2 regions of the Pedococcus sp. P2_D9 genome follow, and region 2 is predicted to be linked to the other one. Evidence: riboswitches for the same ligand, from Rfam matches in the RefSeq annotation. Region 2 holds a riboswitch; the other holds the start of a gene.
The links. Region 2 has a riboswitch for cobalamin ahead of AC1DXJ_RS02530 (ribonucleoside-diphosphate reductase subunit alpha). Riboswitches for the same ligand answer to the same signal wherever they lie in the genome.
Positions count from the first base shown of each region.

Region 1 (11,879 bases), on a different contig from region 2:
GCCGGGCTGGCGGGTGTCGACGTCGGGCGCTACGTGCGCTTCATGGCCAAGAAGTCGATCTGGTCCAACCCGGTGGCCGGGCCGTTGATGCGGGGGATGAAGCACATCCCGGTCGACCGCGAGGCCGGTCTGGGGTCGTTCGACGCCGCGCGCGACGCGCTGCGCGCCGGCGAGATCATCGGGGTGTTCCCCGAGGCAACCATCTCTCGGTCCTTCGAGCTCAAGGCGTTCAAGTCCGGCACCGTGCGCCTCGCGCAGGAGGCCGGGGTCCCCGTGCTGCCGACCACGATCTGGGGTTCGCAGCGAGTCTGGACCAAGGGGCAGCCCCGTCGGATGGGCCGGCACGGCATCCCGCTGCTCATCACGGTCGGCCCTCCCATCGAGGTCGGCGCCGACGAGAACGCCGTGGCCGCCACTGCACGGGTGAGGGCAGCCATGGACGCCCAGCTGCGCGCGGACCAGGCGGTCTATCCGGCGTGGCCGGACTCCGAGCGACACCTGCTGCCGGCACGCCTGGGCGGCACCGCGCCGACCCCCGAGGAAGCGGACGCCATGGACGTTGCCGACCGCCGCCGCCGTCGCACGACCTGACCGTCGTTGCGGCGCCGGATGACGGTCGGCGCCCGTGCTCAGGACTTGTTGTGTCCGGCTGCCTTGCCGTTGGCCTTGGGCTTGTCGTGGCCCAGCGCCTTCCCCTTCGACGTGGCCTTGCCGTGGCCCAGGGCCTTGCCCTTGCCGCGACCCTTGTCGTTGGCGTTGGAATCGGCCCTTGCGGCGACTTTGGCGGCGGCTTTGACGGCCTTGTCGTTGGCCCTGGCGCTCACCCTGGCCTGGCGGATGGCCCTGCGGGTCTCCCGCGCCGAGGCGTGGCCGTTGCCGTGGCCGTTGCCACCCGACACCCCGGGCCCGCTCGGCGGCGGGACGACCGGCGGCGTGCTCGGCGGTGTGCTGGGCGGGGTGGTCGGGGGAGTGGTCGGTGTGCTCGGCGTGGTGGGCGTGGTCGGGACCTCGGTGGGCGTCGACGGCGTCGAGCCCTGGGGGACGAAGGACGCCAGCACGATCTCGGTTCCCTTCGACCGTCCCGGCAGGGTCACTGTCTGAGGTGTCCTGCCACCGCCCGTTGCCGGTGGCTCGTCGGTGCCGGGCCGACCTGGCACGACCGGTGGGTTCTCGGTCGTGGCGTCACCATCGGAGGACGGAGACCCCGGGCGGGCCGGACCCTCTGCCGTGACGAGCGGACCCCCTCCGTGATCGCCGAAGAGGCCATCGATGGCCACGGTGATGAGACCGCTCATCGCAGCCGCCATGCCCACGCCACCGACGGCGAGCCCCCACACACCCACTCCGACGCCGACCCGGGCCGGCCGGCTCAGGGCCCCCGTCACAGACCCGACGGCAGCCAGGGAGATCGCCGGCGGGGACCCGGTGGCGGCTGCCTCCAGGCCGAGTAGCTCGGCCAGGGGGAGCTGCTCGACAGCGCCCACGGCCGGTCCGGCTTCGGCCCCGATGGCCGCGCCCACCGCGCCCGCGGTCACGATGGTCGTGGGGGGCGCAGCGTGGGCGGGGCCTTTCGCCGTCGGTGCCGGACCAGCGAGGGCTGCTGTGATGAGCGGGGTGACGAGCCGCACGTCGGCGACCTCGCCATCGCGACCGGGAGCGCGGAGGGCCTCGGTCAGCTCCCCGAGCGACATCGTCAGGCGCTGCTCGCTGCTCTGGACGAGGGCCAGCACGTCAGTGGGCTCGTGGTCGGTCAGGCGGGACGTGGCATCGCGATCCAGGTTGGCGACGAGCCCCATCGCGAGCACCTCCGCCTGCTCGGGTGGGCACGCCCGCAGGGTCTCGATGGCGTGGTCCACGTCGTCGCCGGTCGTCGAGGCGGTCTCGGGTGCGGTGCTCCCGGTGTCAGTCCTCAGGCTGCCTGCCGCGGCGGCCCGAGCCGAGCCGATGATGAGCTCGAGCCAAGCGTCCTCATCGGGAGGGCAGGCCATCAGCTGAGGGAGTGCCGCGGTCCACGCGCCGAGGGCCAGGTCTGACAGGGCGGCGGGGTCAGCGTCGGTCGTGACGCGCAGGTACCGCATCAGCACCGGGTTGGTGGCCGCGTACAGTCGTGCGAAATCGTCCTCGACGCCCCCCTGGGCGCCGAGGAGGTATGTGGCGATTTCCCACGGCACGCGCCCATTCTCCTCCGGTTGACGGTCAGTCTGCCTCAGCCGTTCGGCCCGGAGTTGGCGATTTCAGTTGTGGATCCGGTGCTCGACGTGCTTAGCCGCAGGTCACAGGGCTGACCGAGTCGGATGACGCCTGGCAGCGTGTCCGATGTCGGCGGGCTGAGACGGCGTGTCCGATGTCGACGAGCTCAGACGGCGTGACCGAGGTGGGCCATCGCCTGACGCAGCAGCGCGCCGTGGCCACCGTCCATCTCCTCGAGCAGCGAAGGGGCCACCGCCTCGTCGGGGGTGAGCCAGGCCGGGTCGAGGGCGTCCTGCTGCGGCTGGCAGTCGCCCGCGACCGGGACGACGAATGCGAGTGACACCGCGTGCTGCCTCGGGTCGTGGAACGGGGTGACGCCCGGTGTGGGGAAGTACTCGGCGACCGTGAACGGCAGGGGGCTCGCCGGGATCTGCGGCAACGCCATCGGCCCGAGGTCCTTCTCGATGTGCCGGATCAGGGCGTCGCGCACGCGTTCGTGGTAGAGGACGCGACCCGAGACGAGCTCGCGGTTGATCGCTCCGTCGGAGGCTCGCAGGAGCAGGCCGACTGCGGTGAGCGCCCCCCGCTCGTCCACACGTACAGGGACGGCATCGACATAGAGGATCGGCAACCGCTCTCGCGCCGCATCGAGCTCCTCGCGGGTCAACCAGGACTCACTGCGGCCGAGTTCGAGGTGGCTCATGTCCCTGTTTCTACCAGTCACCCCACCGCATCACCTTTATCGGGTCACTACACCTGGACCCGACAAGGGTGGGAACGGCGGGAGAAGGGTCAGGACCAGTAGACCCGGCCGGGGTTGAGGATCCCGCGCGGGTCGAAGAGGGCCTTCACGGCGCGCTGGCGCTCCAGCTCCCGCTCGCCGAGCTCCTGCGCCAGCCACGGGGCCTTGAGCGTGCCCACACCGTGCTCGCCGGTGATGGTGCCGCCCATCTGCAGGGCGGCCGTGATGATCTCGGTGAAGGCCAGGTGCGCGCTCTCGCGACTGGCCGGGTCGGCGGGGTCGAAGAAGATGCTGGGGTGCAGGTTTCCGTCGCCCGCATGCCCTGCCATGACGATCTCCAGTCCGCGCTGCGCGGCGATGGCCTGCCCGGTCCGGATGAGGTCGGTGAGCCGTCCGACCGGCACGCAGACGTCCTCCAGGTAGCGGGCGCCCTTGGCCTCCAGCGCCGGGCTGAGCGCCCGCCGCCCGGCGAGCAGCAGATCGGCCTCCGTGGGGTCGTCGGCCACGGCGACGTCCACGGCACCCGCGTCGGCGAGCACCGCGGCATACCGTTGCACGTCCTCGGCCGTGTGGTCGGGGCGGTCGGACTGCACGAGCAGGGCGGCCTCGCAGTCCTGCGGGAAGCCGTAGTCGGCCAGCGACTGCACGGCGGCGATGGCGGCTCGGTCGAGCAGCTCGACGAGCGAGGGCACGTGACGTTCGAGCCGCAGGCCGACGATGGCGCGCCCTGCCGCGTCGAGCGAGTCGAACGTCGCGAGCACCGTGAGCGCGGGGTCGGGCGCAGGCACGAGCCGGGTGGTCACCTCCGTGATGACGCCGAGGGTGCCCTCGGACCCGACGAACAGCCCGGTCAGGTCGAGTCCGGCCACACCCTTGGCGGTGCGGTGGCCGGTGCGGATCACCTCGCCCCCGGGCAGCACAACCTGCAGGGCGCGCACGTAGTCGGCGGTGACGCCGTACTTGACGCAGCACAGCCCGCCCGCGTTGGTCGCGACGTTGCCGCCGATCGTGCAGAACGCCGAGCTCGCGGGATCGGGTGGGTAGAACAGGCCCTGCGCCGCGGCGGCGTCCTTGAGGTCCTTCGTCACGACCCCGGGGCCTAGCACCGCCAGGCCCTCGAGCGGGTCGATGGTGGTGATCCGGTCGAGCCCCTCCAGGTTGAGGACCACGCCGCCCTCGATCGCCACCGAGCTGCCCGTGAGGCTGCTGCGGGCACCTTGGGGCACGACCGGCGTGCGCGTCTCGTGGGCCCACCGCATTACTTCGACCACGTCGCCCAGGTCTCGGGCCCGCACGACCTCGAACTGGTGGGGAGCCGTGGCACCCACCGACTCGTCCACGGCGTAGGTGGCCTTGACGTCGGGGTCGGTGACGGCGCGGATGGGCAGCGAGGTGTCCGTGCTCATCCTCGGAGCGTATGCCGCGGGGCCGGCTCCTCGCCGCTGCGCCGGTCCACGAAACCCGCCTCTGCGTCGAAGGCGGCTCGGCGGGAGGCCCGCCGCAGGGTCCCGAGGACCGCTCGGCCGGTGACCGCGATGAGGACGACGTTGGTCAGGGCTCGCCCGATGTCCCACCAGAGCGAGGTGGCCAGTGAGAAGACCCCGAACCGGCGCAGGTTCTCCCAGGGGGCGGCACCCGCCACGAACGAGACGTCGCTGGCGAGCCCGCTGGCGAACGGCCAGAAGGAGAAGTTGAGGGCCACGCCGTAGAGGAGCCCGGACACCGCGCCATAGGCGGCCAGCGTGACGAGCTCCCAGCGCGCCGGCACGCGGGGCAGCAGGCCTGCGCCGAGGCCGACCCAGGCGGCGCCCAGCATCTGATAGGGCAGCCAGGGCCCGACACCGCCGGTGATGAGCGCGGACGCGAAGAGCGTCGTGGACCCCAGGACGAACCCGAAGCCTGGACCGAACACCCGGCCCCCGAGGACGAGCAGGAAGAAGACCGTCTCCAGACCGGCGGTGCCGGCGCCGAGCGGGCGCAGCGCGGCACCCACGGCCGACAGAACGCCGAGCATCGCCACCGCCTTGACGTCGAGCCCTCCCTCGCTGATCTCGAACAGCACCACCGCCATCAGCAGCGGCAGGAGCAGGGCGAACAGGAGCGGCGCGTCGGCGCTGTGGCCGAGGCGGGAGTCCGCGGTGGCGAACAACGGCCAGCCGAACGCGAGCAGCCCGGCGACCGACACGAGGACGAGCGCCACGGTGGAGCGAGGACGAAGCGCGATCACCCTGATCGGTGAGGCCATCAGCGCACCCCTCCCGCCGTCGCCGTGACCGCGGCCTGCACCTGGTCGAGCCGGAGGAGCCGGGTCGGCGCGAGGACCTTGGCGACCTGAGGCGCGAACGCGGGGGAGTCACACAGGATGTTCGCCGCCGGGCCGTCAGCGACGACCCTGCCTTCCGACATCACGACCACGCGGTCGGCGACGTTCGCGGCGAACTCCACGTCGTGGGTCGCCACCACGAGGGCGCGGCCGCTGGCCGCGAGGTCGCGCAACAGGTCGCCGAGGACCGCCTTGGCGGGGTAGTCCAGACCGCGTGTGGGCTCGTCGAGCAGCAACGCGCCCGGTGCGGCAGCGAGCTGGATCGCGAGAACGAGGGCGAGCTGCTGCCCCTCGGAGAGGTCGCGTGGATGGTGGTCGTCGGGTATGCCGGGTGCGAGCCTGTCGAGGGTGGCCCGCGTCGAGCCGGGCTCCGCTGCCGCCTCGTGGTCGGCCTGGCGGCACTCGGCTCCCACCGAGTCGAGGTAGAGCAGGTCTGGCGCACTCTGGGGCACCAGCCCGATGTGGCTGCGCCGGACCTTGGGGGACTCGGTGGCGGGGTCGACCCGGCCACCCGTGGCGGTGAGGACGGTGACCTCGCCCGCGCTGCGGCTGCCCGTGCCGTGCAGGGCCCACAGGAGCGAGGACTTGCCGGAGCCGTTGCGACCCATGAGGACAGCGACCTCTCCATCGTGCAGGGAGAGGTCGACCGAGCGCACGGCGGCCACGCTCCCGTGCCTGACGTCCACGCCCACGGCTGCAACCCGATCGTGGCCACCCGTGGTTGAGGTGACAGGCGCGGGAGCGGTGGGGGACCCGTCGGCGGCAGCGTCTGCGGCGCGGGTCAGGTCCCGTCGAAGGGTGGTCGCGGCCCGCCTGGCGTCACGGACCGTCAAGGGCAGCGGTTGCCAGCCGGCCCATCGACCGAGGTGGACGACCGGTGGGGCGAGCGGAGCGGTGGCCATGACGTCCCGCGGGAGGCCGTCGCTGACCGTGCCGTCGTCCGCCACCAGGATCACGCGGTCCGCGGTGCCGACGATGCGCTCGAGCCGGTGTTCGGACAGCACCACTGTCAGGCCCAGGTCGTGGACCAGGCGCGACAGCGTCGCGAGGACCTCCTCGGCTCCCGTCGGGTCGAGCGCCGACGTGGGCTCGTCGAGGACCAGCAACCGGGGGCTCGCGGTGAGGACCGAGCCGATGGCGACGCGCTGCTGCTGGCCACCGGACAGGTCGCGCAAGGGCGCATCCCGCAGGTCCGCGATCCCGAGCAGGTCGAGCACCTCCTCGACGCGGCGTCGCATCGCCGGGGGATCGAGGGCGAGCTGTTCGAGCGTGTAGGCCAGCTCCTCCTCCACCGTGTCGGTCACGAAGCCGGCCAGCGGGTCCTGCCGCACCACCCCCACGATGCCGGCGAGGTCCCTCGGACGGTGCGTGCGGGTGTCCCGACCGCAGACGGTGACCCGTCCGGAGAGGTGGCCACCGGTGAAGTGCGGGACGGTTCCGTTGACGGCGCCGAGGAGGGTGGTCTTCCCCGAGCCCGTGCGGCCGGTGACGACGACGAGCTCCCCCTCCTCGAGCACGAACGACGCCTCGCGGAGGGCGGGGCGGGGGCTGCCGGCATACCGGATGGTCACGGCGTCGAACACGACCGGCGCCCTGGGGTCGGTGCTCATCGACCACCACTCCTTCGGGCTGCCGGAGGGGCCGGAGCCACGAGGGCGGGCACGGCGGCCAGCAGGATCCCCAGCACGGCGAGGAGTGGCAGCGCCGGTGCCGCCAACGGCTGGATCGGCAGGGCGAGGGCGTCGGGTGCTCGCCCGGCCTGGACCACCATGAGTGCAGCGGCCGCCACCCCGGCCCCGGCGACCAGCCACTCCGGGAGGGCCCACGGGTCGGGCCGGTAGACGCTGCGCTGCACGCTTGCGCCACCGACGCGCACGCCGATGGCGGACAGGGCCAGCCCCAGGGCAAGCATCGGCATCCCGATCACTGCCGGTGCGGTGCCGTCGAGCAACCCGTACATGCCGACCCCGGCGCCCATCAGCCCGGAGAGGGTCAGCGCCCCGGTGAGGCGGCGGGTGGCGGCCGACTGCTCGGAGCGTCGGCCGTAGCCGCGCGAGTCCATCGCCGAGGCGAGGGACAACGACCGGTCGAGGGTGTCCTGCAGCACGGGCAGGGCGACCCGGCCGACCGACCTGATCCCGCCACCGCCCTCGCCGCGCAGCACCCTGGCGCGACGCACGCGTTGGACACTCTCGGCGAGCTGCGGGGCCACGGTCACGGAGATGACGACGGCGGTGCCGATCTCGTGCAGGGCGCTGGGCAGGGCGCGAAGCAGCCGTTTGGGGTTGGCCAGCGCGTTGGCGGCCCCGATGCACGCGATCAGGCTCGCGAGGCGCAGCCCCTCGGCGGCGGCAGCGAGGACGCCCTCGAGGTAGAGCGGGCCCAGCACCGTGATGCCGGGGAGCTCGACGCTCGGCAGCCAGTAGAGCCGCGTGGTGCCGAACTTGAAGCCCACCAGCACGTGCAGCACCACCCTGAGCACGATGATGAACCCGCCGAGCACGAGGTAGAGCCGGAACGCACGCGACCACGGCGAGCTGCCGCGCCTGGCCGCGACGACCAGGCTGGCCACGCTCACGGCCAGCAGCAGCAGGAGCGGGTTGTTCGTGCGCGAGCAGGCCACCGCCAGCCCGATCGCCCACACCCACCAGGCGACGGGGTGCAGGTGACGGGACAGCGGTGTGCCGGCGGCGCGCACGAGCGGCTACGCGGTTCCTCGACGACGCACTGCGAGGTATGCCGCGCCGGCACCGACCAGCCCCACCAGACCGAGGCCAGCGAGCAGGGTCAGCGGCGAACCGGAGTCGGGCGTGGCCGATGCTGCGTTGTCCGACTCACCGCTGCCGGTGGAGCCGGCGGAGGTGGTGCCCGATGACGTCGCGGAGGTCGTGGTGGTGCCTGGCGAGGTCGTGGTGGTCGACGGCTTGGCGCCCGGAGTCGCGCTGCTCGGCGATCCCGGCCGGGTGCCGGCGCCAGCGCCTGTGCCGGCACCGGCGCCGGCCGCGGGGGTCGAGCCGGAGGTGCTGGAGCTGCTGGGCCGGGCCGGGGTGGTGCCCGCGGGTTTGGGTGCGGGTGGCTTGCTCGACGAGCTGGAGGCGCTCGGCTTGGGCGACGGCTTGGGCGTGCTCGGGCTGGCAGCCGGAGGCGGGCTGCTGGGGGCGCCGCCGGACCCGAACGCGAACCCGATCACGGTGCCCGGGGCGGGGTTGTAGCTGGCCACCCCCGAGCTGCTGTAGGTCCACGATCCACCGCGCGAGGCATGGAAGAACGCCCAGTAGGCGTTGGCCGGCGGCATCTGGACGCACGGGTCGCTGGCCGGTGTCCCGTTGATCCGGCACACGACGGTGCCGGGGTAGCGCTGGGGGCTCACCACCGTGGCCACGGCCTTGAGGGCGGACATGGCCGACGCCGGATCGCCAGGCGCGCAGGACGTTGACGAGCTGGATCCGTAGTCGATGACGACGGTGACCCCGGACGTGCCCGAGCACGCCGCCGCCTGGGCGGCCCCGCCCGGGAGGGCGAGGCCGCCGGCGACGACGAGTCCGGCGACGGCGACGAGGCGCGCGAGCAGCCGCATCAGGCGTGCACGCCCTTGCGCCGTGCCAGCACGATGGCCCCTGCTCCGGTGAGCAGCAGCAGCGCTCCGAGGAGGGTCGCCGCCGCCACATCGGCACCGGTGAAGGCCAGGTTGCCGGGCACGGCCGATCCGGGGTCGGAGGGGTCGGCCGGCGCCGGCGCGGCCGCGGTGGTGCTGGTGCCGGCACTGTTCGAGCTCGTCGAGCTGGTCGAGGAGGTCGTGGTGGAGGTCGTGACCGCGGGGCAGTCGAGTTCGGGCGCCGTGGCGTCGGCGCCGACGGCCGACACTGCGTACAGCGGCGTGCCGGCGAGTGCGAGGGCGGCCTGCGACGTCGAACGACGGTCCTGGTCCACAGGGGCTGCGGCGGTTCCGGCGTCTGCCTGGTCGTCGTAGGCGGTCTGGTCGTAGGCGATGCCACCGCGAACGCCTGCCGGGAACGTGCAGCCGTACTGCAGTGCGGCGACGAACGATGCGGCGCGACGAGCATTGGCGCTGCGTCCACCTGCCAGGAAGGCCTGTCCGGCGAGACCGGTGGTGTTGGCGTTGAGTCCTGTCTGGGGTCCGCCGCCTCCGACACCCCCCGACGCTGCCTGGCGCGTGGCGAGGTAGTCGAGGCCTGCGCTGACCTGAGCCGTCGCGCCGCCGATCGCGATCAGGGCCTGGACGGCCATGGCCGTGGCATCCGGGTCCGCGGAGGCAGGATCGGTGCAGCCGGCATCGGTCATGAACAGCAGGAAGCCACCGTTCGAGCACTGCTGGGTCAGCAGGTACGCCCGCGATGGGGCGCTCGTGGTGACGGCGGCCCGGTGCAGTCCGATGAGGGCGAGTGACTGGCCGAACGTGTTCGAGAAGTCGCCGTACTGCGACTGGTCCGAGAACCGGCCGTTCTGTGCCTCTCGCGCCTGCAGGGTCGCGACGAGGTTCTGACCCCCGAAAGCGGTCGGGTCCACACCTTGCGCGATGGCGACGTTGAGGAGCTTCGCGACCGCGCCCGCCGCGATCTCATTGGGATCGCCGAAGCCGACGTAGTCGAGGACGTGGTTGGCGAGGTACGCGGTGGTCAGGGCGGCCTCATCCTGCCCGGCCCCCGCTGCCGCGAGCGCCAGCACGGCGTCCGCGGTGACGCCGTAGTCGGCGAACGTGCCGAAGCCGGGGACCACGGTGGAGAAGTGGTGCTGGCCTGCGGCAAGCTCCCTGACGAGGTAGCCGGCGGCGACCAGGGCCGGGTCGGTGGAGGTCTCGGGGAGGACGGCGGCAGCGTTCAGCCCATACCGGCCCGCCCGGCCGCCGGGGACCAGTCCGAGGGTGGGGGAGGTGGTCTTGGCGGCGCTCGACTTGGTCAACCCGGTGGTGGCGGTCGTGGTGCTGGGAAGGGTGCTCGTCCCGGTGGTGGTCGAGCCTGTGGCGGACGTGGTCGTCGAGGTGTCGCTGGGGGGCGGGGTCGTGGTGGTGGCCGAGGTCGAGCCGGTGGGCTCGCTCGTGGCGCTGCCGGTCCCGGTGCTCGTGGTCCCGGTGCTCGTCGTGCTCGTGGTGCTGACCGGGGTGGGCTCGGTCGTCCCGGCGAACGCCGCGCCGGGCAGGACCAGGGCTGCCCCCAGTGTCAGGGCCAGTGCAGCGGCCGGACGGGCGCTGCGGAGGGTGCGGTGCATGGTGCCTCTTCACTGCGAACGGTGTCGCGACGGGTGCACCGGCACCAGAACGTGAAAGACCCCCGGCGTCGCTGGAGCGACATCGGGGGGCGGCCTCGGACCTGGTGTCCGGGCTCCGCCCCGCGTACCTCGACGGAAATGGAGCCGCTTCGCGATCCAGGTGTTCCGGCTCGCCGCGTTTCACTGCGGCCTACGGTTGCGGGTCAGCGCCGGAGTTGGACCGGCTTCCCCTGGTGTCGCGTCGTGGTGTTGCCCTGGGGCAACGCCGCTCAGACTACACCGCAGCACGGTGCCCTTCCGCCGCGCGGACGTGCCCTTCGTCACGGCCCGCTAGACTTGGGTGCACAGGCACTGAACCGGCCATCACCGGGGAGCCTCCGGAAGAACGGTCACGGCGCCACGCGGCATACGCGCGGGGTGGTGGCTCACTAGAACCGGACGGGTGGGTCCGTCACAACCTCGAGCAAGAGCGGTCGTATGCCGCGGGCCTCCTCGGGCGCGTGGGTGCGGCAAGCGAGGTGGTACCGCGGTGCCGCCGGGAATCCCGGCGATGTCGTCCTCGTGTGAAGAACACGAGTGATGTGAGGACCGCCGACACCATGACCTATCCGAAGGTCTCCAGCCACACCGAGCCCTCTGGCGTGCCCGCCTCGCCCCGATTTCCCGAGATCGAGGAGCGGATCCTCAGGTACTGGGACGAGGACGGCACCTTCGTCGCGTCGGTGGAGAACCGGTCGGCGGGCACGAACGGTGACAACGAGTTCGTCTTCTACGACGGGCCGCCGTTCGCCAACGGGCTGCCGCACTACGGCCACCTGCTGACCGGCTACGTCAAGGACCTCATCCCGCGCTACCAGACGATGCGCGGACGCCGGGTCGAGCGACGGTTCGGGTGGGACACCCACGGGCTCCCCGCGGAGCTCGAGGCGATGAGCCAGCTCGGCATCAAGACCAAGGACGAGATCCTCGAGCTCGGGCTGGAGAAGTTCAACGCCAAGTGCCGCGAGTCCGTGCTGAAGTACACGGGGGAGTGGCGCGACTACGTCACCCGTCAGGCGCGCTGGGTGGACTTCGACAACGACTACAAGACCCTCAACCCCGACTACATGGAGTCGGTCATCTGGGCCTTCAAGGCGTTGTACGACAAGGGCTACGTCTACGAGGGCTTCCGCGTGCTGCCCTACTGCTGGAACGACCAGACCCCGCTGTCCAACCACGAGCTGCGCATGGACGACGACGTCTACCAGAACCGCCAGGACCCGGCTGTCACCGTGGGCCTGCGCCTGGAGACCGGCGAGCTCGCGCTGGTCTGGACGACGACGCCGTGGACCCTGCCCGCGAACCTCGGCATCATGGTCGGCCCCGACATCGACTACGTCGTGGTCGAGTCCGACGTCA
Region 1 is NZ_JBFUEI010000012.1:64,066-75,944, forward strand. It holds gene AC1DXJ_RS17130 (lysophospholipid acyltransferase family protein) at 1-591, shown strand, start outside; gene AC1DXJ_RS17135 (hypothetical protein) at 630-2,171, opposite strand; gene AC1DXJ_RS17140 (NUDIX hydrolase family protein) at 2,357-2,893, opposite strand; gene AC1DXJ_RS17145 (FAD-binding oxidoreductase) at 2,983-4,338, opposite strand; gene AC1DXJ_RS17150 (ECF transporter S component) at 4,335-5,177, opposite strand; gene AC1DXJ_RS17155 (ABC transporter ATP-binding protein) at 5,177-6,865, opposite strand; gene AC1DXJ_RS17160 (energy-coupling factor transporter transmembrane component T) at 6,862-7,953, opposite strand; gene AC1DXJ_RS17165 (hypothetical protein) at 7,960-8,832, opposite strand; gene AC1DXJ_RS17170 (prenyltransferase/squalene oxidase repeat-containing protein) at 8,832-10,481, opposite strand; cobalamin riboswitch at 10,585-10,711, opposite strand; gene ileS (isoleucine--tRNA ligase) at 11,081-11,879, shown strand, end outside.
Region 1: it holds a riboswitch for cobalamin, as region 2 does, so the genes downstream of both, AC1DXJ_RS17170 (prenyltransferase/squalene oxidase repeat-containing protein) here and AC1DXJ_RS02530 (ribonucleoside-diphosphate reductase subunit alpha) in region 2, are expected to answer to the same signal.

Region 2 (11,879 bases):
GAGCAGCGAGTTGCGAAGTCCATTCTCCTTGATGGCGTTCCGCACCGACTCCCAGCGCCGGGTCTGAGTCGGCGTGACACCCCAGAGGTCGGGTTGCAGATCACCGCGCGCCGCGCGCGTCTGCTGGTATGCCGGGTGCGGGCCGTGCTCGCCCGCCAGCTCCGCGGACTGCTCCAGTGCCGACAGGTAGACCTCCTCCGCTATGCGGGTGGACAGCTCCTGCGCCTCGGACGAGTCGAACGGCAGCCGCAACGCGAACAGCACGTCCTGCAGGCCCATGACGCCCAGGCCCACGGGCCGCCATCTCGGGTTGGACGCCGCGGACTCGGCGGACGGGTAGTAGTTGATGTCGATGACGCGGTCCAGGTAGGTCACGGCCGTCCGCACGGTCGCCCGCAGCTTGTCCCAGTCCATTGCGTCGCGACCACCGGTCAGGTGCTGGGCCAGGTTGACCGAACCCAGGTTGCACACGGCCGTCTCGTCGTTGCTGGAGACCTCGATGATCTCGGTGCACAGGTTGGAGAGGTGGACGACCGGCGCGCCGGGCACCTGGTCGTCGCTGGTCTGGTTGCACGTCCGGTTGCTGGCGTCCTTGAAGGTCATCCAGCCGTTACCGGTCTGGGCCAGGGTCCGCATCATCTTGCCGTAGAGCTCGCGAGCGCTGACCTGGCGCACGAAGCGTCCGTCGCGCTCCGCCGCGGCATACACAGCCTCGAAGGCCGGACCCCACAGGTCCGGGAGTTCGGGCACCTCGTTCGGGTCGATCAGGCTCCACTGCTCGTCGGCCTCGACGCGGCGCATGAACTCGTCCGGGACCCAGTTGGCCAGGTTGAGGTTGTGCGCTCGGCGGGCGTCCTCGCCGGTGTTGTCGCGCAGCTCGAGGAACTCCTCGATGTCGGGGTGCCACGGCTCGAGGTAGACGCACGCGGCTCCCTTGCGGCGACCGCCCTGGTTGACCGCGGAGACCGACGAGTCGAGGGTGCGCAGCCACGGGACGATGCCGTTGGAGTGACCGTTGGTGCCACGGATCAGCGCCCCACGGGACCGCACCCGCGACCACGAGATCCCAATGCCACCAGCGAACTTGGACAGCTTGGCGACCTGGGTGTAACGGTCGTAGATCGACTCCAGCTCGTCCTGGGGCGAGTCGACGAGGTAGCAGGAGGACATCTGGGTGTGCCGCGTGCCGGAGTTGAACAGGGTGGGAGAGCTGGGCAGGTAGGCCAGCGAGGCCATCAGCTGGTAGAAGGCGATCGCTTCCTGAGGTGTGTGCGACAGGCCGCAGGCCACCCGGAGCAGGAAGTACTGGGGGGTCTCGATGACCAACCGGGTGTCGGGGTGGCGCAGCAGGTAGCGGTCGTAGACGGTGCGCAGCCCGAAGTACTCGAACCGCCGGTCGTTGGACACGTCGACGGCGTGGTCGAGCTTGCGCGCGTTGGCCTCGACGAAGGCAGCGGTCTCGTCACCGATCAGTCCCTCGAGGTGCCCGAGGCGGACGGCCTGGCTGAACGACGCGATCTGCTGCCCGCGGACCTCCTTGTCGATGTAGTTCGACAACAACCGGGCTGCGAGCCGGGAGTACTCCGGCTCGGCCGCGGTCATCTCTGCCGCCGTCTGGATGGACAGTCGGTCGAGCTCGGCGGTGGTGGCTCCGTCGTAGAGGCCGCTGATGGTCCGGGTGGCGATCGCCATGGGGTCGACCTCGGCGAGGTCGTCGCACCACCGCTCCACGGCGCGGACGATCTTCATCACGTCGACGGGTTCGGCGTCGCCGTTGCGCTTGCGCACGGCCATCGTCGCGCGTCGGGCGGTCGTCGCTTCGGCGGCCTCAGGGGGGTGGACGACGTCACTGTCGACCACGTCGGTGCTGGTGTCGGTCACTGCTCTCTCCTCGCGAGCGAATCGGTGCCGCGGACGCGAGGAGGAGACGACAACGCAGCCACGCGCGTCGCCGAGGGCGACGGGGTGCGGTGCTGCGCATGTCGTGTGACCCGCCCTCGAGGCCACGACTCACCGCGCACGGTGTGCACGGTCGCTGGCAGGTCTTCGGACTCGCGGACGTGTCGTGCCGGCGACCCGGATCTGGTGGGTCGCCGACTCGGTTCCTACTGGCCGTCGCTTCCCACCCGCGTGTGCGAGCAGTGCTTGATGACGGCGGTCGTTTCCGCTTACCGCTGCGGGGCAGTCCCGGAATCTCACCGGGTTCCCTCTTGCCCCGAAGACCGATTGCGCGGCCTTCGGACCAGCGAGAGACACCATATGCGGGTGGTTGGCCCAAAGCGCGGCACCACATGTTGGGTCGGCGTGTCGCTTCCCTAGGATTGCCTGCATGCGGCGCGCCATCCCCTTCGCGGCCAGCGCGGCAATCGTCCTCCTTGCCCTGGTGGGGTGCTCCGCCCCTTCACCAAGCGGTGCGCCGGCACCGCCTGCCGGCACCCCGGCATACCCCCGACTCACCCCGACCTGCCCGGTGGCGACCTCCACAGGGAGGCCGCCCACGGTGACGGTCGGCCAGCTCAACCGGATCGTCGCGGGCCTCGACCTGCCGTTGTGGCAGGCCGGCGACATCGGCGCCAGTGCCCGACTTCCCGATGAGCGGATCGTGTGGGTCTTCGGCGACACAGTGCGCCGCGAAGGGATCTCCCCGCGGATCGTGGCCAACTCCATGCTGGTCACGAGCGGACTGTGCACGTCCCAGGTCGAGACCTCAGCGCGGGGACCGGCGATCCCCGACCGCGCCGATGGCGTCGTCCACTGGCCGATGTCGGTGGTGTCGCTGTCGAGGCCGGACGGTGACTTCCTCGTCGTCACCACCGCACGCATCCGTCGTGGCGTTGCGGGAAGCTTCGACTTCACGTACCTCGGCAGCAGCGCAACGGTTTTCGAGGTGCCCACCGGTGGGGCCCCGCAGCTGCGGCACCAGCTGGACATCACCCCCGACAGCCCCGCGCCCGACCAGGTCAACTGGGGCTCGGCGATGACCGTGAGTGGTGACTGGCTCTACGTCTACGGCACCCGGCTCCCCACTCGCCACTCCTTCGGACGAGCGCTGTATGCCGCCCGCGCACCGGTGGCTGCCGCGCGTGACCGCTCCACGTGGCAGTTCTGGGACGGCGCGGCCTGGGTGTCGGAACAGGATCGCGCTGCGGTGGTCCTCGCGGCCGAGGGCGGGGTCTCCCAGACCTTGTCGGTCGACGCCGTCGACGGCCACTTCGTCATCGTCTCCAAGCGGGACGGCGACCTCGGCAACACGGTCTACGCGTGGTCGTCGGAGTCGCCCGTCGGCCCCTGGGCCGCTCAGCGTGGGACGAGGGCGGAGTTCCAGGACCCGTCGGGACAGCTCAAGTACGCGCCGCTCGCCCACCCCGGGATCGCGCTGGCCGACGGACGACTGCTCATCTCGATCTCGCGCAACACCACCGACTTCGGCCGGCTGCTCGAGGACCCGACCCTCGGACGGCCGGTGTTCGCCGAGATCGACCGCCCCTGAGGAGGAATCAGGGTCGCCTCAGGGTGAGCATGGGGTCTGTCCCCGATGTGTCCACGTGGCTGTCAGCGCCACGATTCTCGGCATGATCACTGTCGAATCACTCACGAAGACCTACGGACGTGGACTGACCGCCGTCAACGACGTCTCGTTCTCCGCGGCCACGGGCCGCGTCACCGGCTTCCTCGGCCCCAACGGCGCAGGCAAGTCGACCACCATGCGAATCATCGTCGGCCTCACCCCGGCCACCTCCGGTACCGCCACCGTCGATGGACAGCGGTTCACCGACCTGCCCAACCCGGGCCGCGAGGTGGGAGTCCTGCTGGACGCCTCCGCACAGCACGCCGGCCGCACCGGACGCGAGATCCTCACGCTCGCCCAGCGGACGATGGGCCTGCCCCGGGCGCGGGTCCAGGAGATGCTCGAGCTCGTCAGCCTCACCGACAACGAGGCCGACCGGCGCGTCCGCGACTACTCCCTGGGGATGCGCCAGCGCCTCGGCATCGGGACCGCCCTCCTGGGCGACCCGCACGTCCTCATCCTCGACGAGCCCGCCAACGGCCTCGACCCGGCCGGGATCCGATGGATGCGTGACCTGCTGCGAGGGTTCGCCGACCAGGGCGGCACCGTCCTGCTCTCCTCCCACCTCCTCCACGAGATCGAGGTCATCGCCGACGACCTCGTGGTCATCGGCAACGGACGGATCGTGGCCCAGGGCACCAAGTCCGACCTGCTCGCATCGGCCGGCACCGTGGTCCGGGCACGCGACGCCGCCGCGCTGGCGCGGGCCATGGCGGATGCCGGCCTGGCCGTCACGCCCCACCCAGACGGCAGCGTGCACACCGACGCCGCACCCGACCAGGTCGGCGAGATCGCGCTCGCCGCACGCCTGGTCCTCACCGAGCTCCGTACCGCCGACGGGGCCGGGCTCGAGGAGATGTTCCTCGAGCTCACGACAGACACCCAGCGCGAAGGAGCAGCAGCATGACCACCACCGTCCTGCGGACCCCGACCTCCCAGTCGGCCGCCCCCGCCCCCCGCACGCGCACAGCAGCCGCGCGGATCCCGCTGACCCGCATCGTCGGGGTCGAGCTGCGCAAGATGTTCGACACCCGCTCGGGCTTCTGGCTGATGGCCAGCATCGTCATCACCAGCGTGCTCGCCACGGCCGCCATCATCGTGTTCGCTCCCGACGACCAGCTCACCTACGACAACTTCGCGGCAGCGATCGGAGCGCCGATGACCGTGATCCTGCCCATGATCGGGATCCTCGCGGTGACGAGCGAGTGGAGCCAGCGCAGCGGGCTGACGACCTTCACCCTCGTGCCGCACCGCGGTCGGGTGCTCAGGGCCAAGTTCCTCGCAGCCATCACGGTGGGTGTCGCGTCGATGTTCGTCGCCCTCGTCGTCGGCGTGCTCGGCACGGTCGTCGGGAGTGCCATCGCCGGCGTGGACCCGGTCTGGAACGTCTCCGTGGGCCACTTCGCGACGATCGTCCTGGGCAGCGTCCTCGGAATGGTCTTCGGCTTCATGCTCGGCCTGCTCATCCGCAACTCCCCTGGCGCGATCGTCACGTACTTCGTCTACACCCTCGTCCTGCCGCCGCTGCTCGGTCTGCTGGCGGCGAACCAGAAGTGGTTCGCCGACCTGCAACCGTGGGCCGACTTCAACTACTCGCAGATGCCCCTCTTCGACGGCAACCTCTCCAGCCAGCAGTGGCAGCACCTCGCAGTCTCCGGTGGCCTGTGGTTGCTCCTGCCCATGGTCATCGGGCTGCTGATCGTCCGCCGCGCCGAGGTCAAGTGACGTCAGGCGCATCGGAGCAGGGCTCCGCCGCCCCACCACCGGGTCAACCGGTCGGTAGGGCGGCGGAGCTTCGTGCTCGGATGGCGGATGATGGTTCACCGAGGCCCGCAAGTTCCCACGAGAAAAGGAGAGCACTGCGCATGGCGACCACCAGGTTCACCGTCCACACCAGCTTGTCGCCGACCGCGGTCATGGCCGTGATCACCGACTTCGGCCCGGACCGGTCCCGGTGGTGGCCGAACGTCGACGAGGCCCACTTCACGGTCCACGCACAGGGTCCGGACTGGGCTGAGGTGACCGAGGGCACCGGCATGGGCTGGGAGCGCGAACGCTACTCGTGGAACGCCTCCTCCGGCGTCGTCACCATCGACACCCTGGAGTCGAACCTGTGGGGACCGGGCAGCGGTTGGCGGTACGAGCTGGTGCCCTCGGCCGGGGGCACCGACCTGCACGTCTCGCTCACGCGGCTGCCCAACTCGTTCAGGGGCAAGCTCGTCGCCGCCCTGATCCCCATCGCCGGGCCACGAGCGCTGGGGAAGCAGTTCGAGTCGGTCCTGCGCAAGGCAGAGAGCCGCTGAAGGCCGTCTGTCCCCCTGATCAGGGGGCGCGATGCCAGACGATCCCGAAGGCGTCGGTGAGGGTGCCCGCGCCTCCGTCGTAGTGGAACTCGATGGTCAGACGTTCCCTCACCACGTTGCCTCCCGGTAGGCAGACGAGGGAGGCGACCATCACCACATCGCTGCCGTCCGTGTAGCCGGGGCCGGACAGCCGGGCTGGGTTGCCGCCGCAGGCGTTGGTGGCGGCATCGTCGACGTAGGTCATCGCGTAGACAGTGCGCCCTGAGCCCCTGATGTCCAGCGTCTGGGTGCTGCCGTCGGCGTCGATCGAGGTCCACCTGCCAGCCAGCGGTCCACTCGCGGCCGATGCGGCGACCGGAGTGAGGACTGCGCAGGTGGCCGCGAGGATCAGACTGGCCGCTATCGAGCGAGTTGCACGATTCATGTGGATTCCCTTCCGTCGCAGCGAATTGTGCGTGAGTCGATGCTGGCGCCGAGGGCTGGTGGACGGCAATGGCCCGGTTGGGTCACGCCCGGGGACTAGGCATGCCTGTGTGTCCGCAGCTCGCGAGGGGGCGCCGTCGCTGGCAGGTGCTGTCGGTGCGCGGATGACAGGGCTAACGTCAGCGTCATGAGGATCCTGGAGCGCCTCACGGAGGCACAGAACGCCCACGACGCACAGCGCATGGCGTCCCACTTCTCCGCCGACTACGACAGCTCCCAGCCCGTCCACCCCGGCCGTGCCTTCAAGGGAAGCGCCCAGGTCCTGGCCAACTGGACCGCGGTGTTCGAGGGCGTCCCCGACTTCCACGCCGAGCTGCTTGCCTCGTCAGTGGACGGGGACACCGAGTGGGGTGAGTTCGACTGGCAGGGTCAGCACCCCGACGGCTCGCCCTTTGCCATGCGCGGGGTCATCATCGTGACGGTGCGCGACGACCTGATCGCCGGCGCCAGGTTGTACATGGAGCCGGTGGACCGCACTGACCAGGACATCGAGGCGGCGGTCGAGGAGCTGTCCAGGCCGCCCTCCTCCTCGTCCCGTTGAGCGCCCCGCCACGGGCAGTCAGCCGACGATGCGATCCAGCGTCAGGGGCAGGTCGGTGACGCGCCGCCCCGTGGCGTGGCGGACGGCGTTGGCGACGGCTGCACCGACCCCGACGATGCCCACCTCGCCCGCCCCGAGGATGCCCAAGGGCATCTGGGGGTCCGGGTCGTCGAGGGTGTGCACGTCCAGGAAGGGGACATCCGCGTGCACAGGCACGTGGTACTCGGCGAGGCTCGGGTTCATGATCCGCGCGCTCCGCGTGTCGATCAGTGTCTCCTCCCCCATCGCGAGGCCCAGACCCATGACGATCCCGCCGCGCAGCTGGCTGTGGGTCGTCTTGGGGTTGACCACCCGACCCACGTCGAAGACGCTGACCCACCGACGGATTCGCAGCTCACCGGTGTCGGCGTCCACCCTGACCTCGCAGAAGTGCGCCCCCGTGGCGGCCTTCATCCACCGCCTGCTGTCCATCACCAGCTTGGAGAGGAACCGCACTTGGCCCCACATGGCTTTCGGTCCGGAGTCAGCACCCACCTGCACTGTGAGCGAACGCTCGCCCGCGCGGGTCAGGACCTCGGCAGGGTCGGAACCGTCCGGCATACCTGCCTTGGACGCCAGGGCGTCCAGCCTCTTGCGCATGGCGTGGCACGCCTTCTCGATGGAGCCGGCCAGGCTCGCGGTCTGGCCCGAGCCCCCCGCTCCCGGCCCCATGGGGAGGTCGGAGTCGCCGTAGAGCGCGTTCACCCGCTCCAACGGCACCCCCAGGCAGTCGGCGACCATCTGGCCCACGACAGTGGCCGTGCCCATGCCCATCTCGTGGAAGGCGCAGGCGAGCGTGGCGCTGCCGGTCGCATCAACGGTGAGCTGGACGTTGGCCACGAACTCCCACGACGGGTGGATGGCGGCGGCCACCCCCCAGCCGACGAGGTCCTTGCCGTCGCGCGTGCCCGGCGCCGGCCGATCGGCCCACCCGAACAGGTCCCGTCCCTGCTCGAGCGTCTGCGCGAGCCTGCGGTGGGAGTAGCGCGTTCCGTGGACCGGGCTCTTCTCGCCGGGCTGGTTGAGCAGGCGCAGGTCGACCGGGTCCATTCCGAGCTCGATGGCGAGCTCGTCCACGGCGGACTCCACGGCAAAGCTGCCCTGCGCCTCACCGGGGGCACGCATGGCGGTGTTCGTCATGAGGTCGAGCTCGACGACCTTCTGCTCGGCCAGGATCGTCGAGGCGTCGTAGAGGTCGAGGCTGCACGCGACGATCTGGTCTGCTTCACCGCCGACACGACCCTTGCGTGACGTGGCCGAGTGGATGAGGGCCTCCATCTGACCGGCTCGCGAGGCCCCGATCGCCACGCGCTGACGGGTGGGGGTCCGACCACCCACGGTGCGATAGACGCCCTCGCGGGTGAGGGCCAGCCGCACCGGCCGTTCCGCGACCTTGGCGGCCATGCAGGCGATCAACGTCGCGGCCCACACCTTGGACTTGCCGCCGAAACCCCCGCCGACGTACTTCGACACGACGTGGACGTCGCCGGCCGGAATGTCGAACCGCTTGGCCAGGAACTTCTGGGTCCAGTCGATGTTCTGGCAGCCCTCGTAGACGGTGAGCCGTCCGCCGTCCCAGACGGCCGTGGTCGCGTGGGGTTCGAGGGCGTTGTGGTTGTGCTGTGGGGTGGTGAAGGTCAGGTCCACCTTCACCGGCGACGTCGCGTATGCCGCGCGGGCGTCACCGCGCTTGCCTCCCGTCGCGGGCATCACCGGCATCGAGCGGACCCGCGTCGCGGTGGGCAGCTCTGCGTCGAAGTCGGCCGTGGGTGTGATGGTCTGGTACTCCACCTGGACGAGGGACGCGGCGTACTGGGCTGCTTCGAGGGTCTCGGCCACCACGGCGGCGACGGGCTGCCCGTCGACGTGCACCTCGTCGGTGTTGAGGAAGGCGATGGAGCTCCCAGCGGCCATGGTGGAGAGGTCCATCGGGTTCATCCGGCTCGGTGGCGGGGTGAGGCGCGGGGCGTTGTGGTGGGTCAGGACAAGCACCACGCCCGGATGGGCCTCGGCCCGGGCAGTGTCGAGTGACGTGATGCGACCGCGGGCGATGGGCGCGTGGACGAGGACGGCATGGGTCAGGCCCGGCAAGGGGTACTCCGCCGAGAACCGAGCTGTGCCAGTTGCTTTCGCGAGCCCGTCCACCCGGTCGACCGGCCTCCCGATGGCTGGACCGGTCCGTTCGTCGCTCTCCGTCGGCGCTACGGCTTGGGTCGTCCGCTCGGGCGCCAGGGTCATGACGCACCTCCTTCGTCGCGCAGTCGCCGGAGGGTGGCGGTGATCGTACGGACCGCGAGGTCGATCTTGAACTCGGTGCTGGGCGTGCCCACGGCCTGCGCCAGCTCGGCACGGGCCGCGGCCGTGAAGTCCTCGTCCGTGGCGGGTTGCCCGGTCAAATGCTGCTCGAGAGTCGTTGCCCGCCAAGGCTTGTGGGCCACTCCCCCGAGCGCGACGCGCACCTGCGAGACCGTGCCGTCGGTGACCTCGAGGGCGGCGGCCACGGAGACCAGCGCGAACGCGTACGAGGCACGGTCGCGGACCTTGCGGTAGCGGGAGCGGGCCGCCAGTGGCTGCGCCGGGACGGTGACCGCCGTGATCAGCTCGTCTGCCGCAAGGGTGGTGTCCACGTCCGGCGTCTCGCCCGGGAGTCGGTGGAAGTCCTGGATCGGGATCGTCCGGACGCCGGCGCGGCTGGCGACCTCGACCTCCGCGTCGAGCATCACGAGAGCCACAGCCAGGTCGGAGGGATGCACCGCCACGCAGTGCTCGCTGGCCCCGAGGACCGCACCCATCCGGTTGTGACCCCCGGCAGCATCGCAACCGGCACCGCGCTCACGCTTGTTGCACGCGGCGGCGTGGTCGTAGAAATAGAGGCATCGCGTGCGTTGCAGGAGGTTGCCCCCGACAGTCGCCATGTTGCGGATCTGGCCGGAGGCCCCCATGAGAATCGCCTGTGCGAGGACTGGGAAGCGTTGGCGCACAGCCAGGTCGGCGGCGAGATCGGTGTTCCTGACTCCGGCACCGATCCGCAGGCCACCGTCCGCGGTCTCCTTGATCTCGGCGAACGGGAGGCGGGACACGTCGACGAGGACGTCCGGCGTCTCGATGCCCTCACGCATGAGGTCCACCAGGTTGGTGCCACCGCCGAGGAACTTCGCACCAGGCAGGTCGACGATGGCCGCCAGCGCCTCGTCGATGCTTGCCGGCACGGCATACGAGACCGGCTTCATCGGTGACCACCCGCCGTGTTCGCATAGGACTCGATGGCCTCCACGATGCCGTTGTAGGCGCCGCACCGGCACAAGTTGCCGCTCATGCGTTCTCGCACCTCGAGGTTCGAGCGGTCGGGCGGTGAGGCGAGGCGCTCGGAGACCGCGCTCGGCACCCCTTCGTCGAGCTCGCGCAGCATGCCCAGAGCCGAGCAGATCTGACCTGAAGTGCAGTAGCCACACTGGAATCCGTCTGCCCCGACGAACGCACGCTGGAGGTCGTGCGGAGTCTCGGGTGACCCGACGCCCTCGATGCTGGTGACCTCCCGGCCCTCGACCTGGACCGCGAGGGTGAGGCAGGCCAGCACGCGGCGGCCGTCGACGAGCACGGTGCAGACCCCGCAGGCGCCCTGGTTGCAGCCCTTCTTGGTCCCGGGGAGGTCGAGGCGCTCGCGCAGGAGGTCCAGCAGGCTGACCCCCGCATCCACCTCGACCTCGGTCGGCGTTCCGTTGAGGGTGAAGCGGAACTGCGGAGTGGTGCGGGGATGCACTGGCACTGGCGTCTCCCTTCCTTGTCCGGAGACTAACCCAGCCCGAGCGGTCCCGCCGGTGGCCGGCCCGGTCTCAGCGGCGCCACCACGTCGGGTCGAACCGGAGCGGCAGCGGCCCGTCGAGGATGCCGAGGCGCCGAGCCGTCCAGACGCCCAGGCGCCACAGCAGCCAGACCCCCAGCAGGGCCAGCGGGATCGTGATCCACACGACCAGCCTGGCTCGCCACACCGCAGCCTGGTTGACGTGGGGCTTGCCGCTGAAGGCATCGGCCCTCCAGCTCGTCAGCCCGGCAAAGCCCGCCGTGCTCTCGACGGCGGCCGGTCCCCCGACCGGACCCGTGCGCCCTCTCGAGGTGACGAAGAGGACGCCGCGTTGCCAGGTGACCCCGTCCACGGAGTAGCGGGAGTGCAGCGGCACGACAGTGCCACTCGCGGCGAAACCCGTCTCCCGCACTCCGGTGAGGTTCCAGGTGATGACCGAGGAGTCGTAGGAGGCGTTCATCAGCGACGCACCGATCGCCAGGGTGCGGCCGTCCGGCGACACCGCCATCGCCTGGGGCTCGAGGGTCGCCTCGGACGGGTAGGTCAGGCGCCCGACGGCCCGCCACGAGGAGTCGCCGAGGGTCCACGTGTACACGTCGAGGGTCGAGTCGGTCTGCGAGCTGTAGGTCACCATGAGCGTGCGGTCGTCCAGCCAGCCACCAGCCAAGGGGAAGCCGCTCGTGACCTGCTCCAGCGGCGTGTGCGCGGGCACCGGGACCTGGGGCCCCTCGGGGGTGGCGACGACGATGGTCGACGACGAGCCGTAGGCCCGCGCGTAGTGACCCGAGTCCGGCGACCAGGCCGCCCACAGCTGATAGTCGTCAGGGGCACCCGGCTGGGGAACGGGGCGACTCGAGCCCGCCACGAAGTCGTAGACGTCGAGGCCGTCGACCATCCAGCGACCGCTGGGTGACAACGCCGCGTACATCCGGCTCGGTCCGGCACCGGGCACCTTCCACGCCTCACCGAGGGAGTCGATGCCGAAGGCCGTGGTCCCGTCGAGGACGACCGCGGTCATCGGACGATGGGCGCTGAGGACGTTCGGGGCGAAGTAGGGGTGGGCGAGGATCGAGGGGTAGGTGTTCGGGGCGTTCGTCTGCACCGGTCGGGGTGAGGCCGGCACGGGTGGGGCGGACAGCGACG
Region 2 is NZ_JBFUEI010000001.1:529,195-541,073, forward strand. It holds gene AC1DXJ_RS02530 (ribonucleoside-diphosphate reductase subunit alpha) at 1-1,881, opposite strand, end outside; cobalamin riboswitch at 2,021-2,262, opposite strand; gene AC1DXJ_RS02535 (DUF4185 domain-containing protein) at 2,330-3,490, shown strand; gene AC1DXJ_RS02540 (ATP-binding cassette domain-containing protein) at 3,573-4,475, shown strand; gene AC1DXJ_RS02545 (ABC transporter permease) at 4,472-5,293, shown strand; gene AC1DXJ_RS02550 (SRPBCC family protein) at 5,434-5,871, shown strand; gene AC1DXJ_RS02555 (hypothetical protein) at 5,891-6,295, opposite strand; gene AC1DXJ_RS02560 (nuclear transport factor 2 family protein) at 6,482-6,895, shown strand; gene AC1DXJ_RS02565 (xanthine dehydrogenase family protein molybdopterin-binding subunit) at 6,914-9,172, opposite strand; gene AC1DXJ_RS02570 (FAD binding domain-containing protein) at 9,169-10,164, opposite strand; gene AC1DXJ_RS02575 (2Fe-2S iron-sulfur cluster-binding protein) at 10,161-10,700, opposite strand; gene AC1DXJ_RS02580 (NHL repeat-containing protein) at 10,768-11,879, opposite strand, start outside.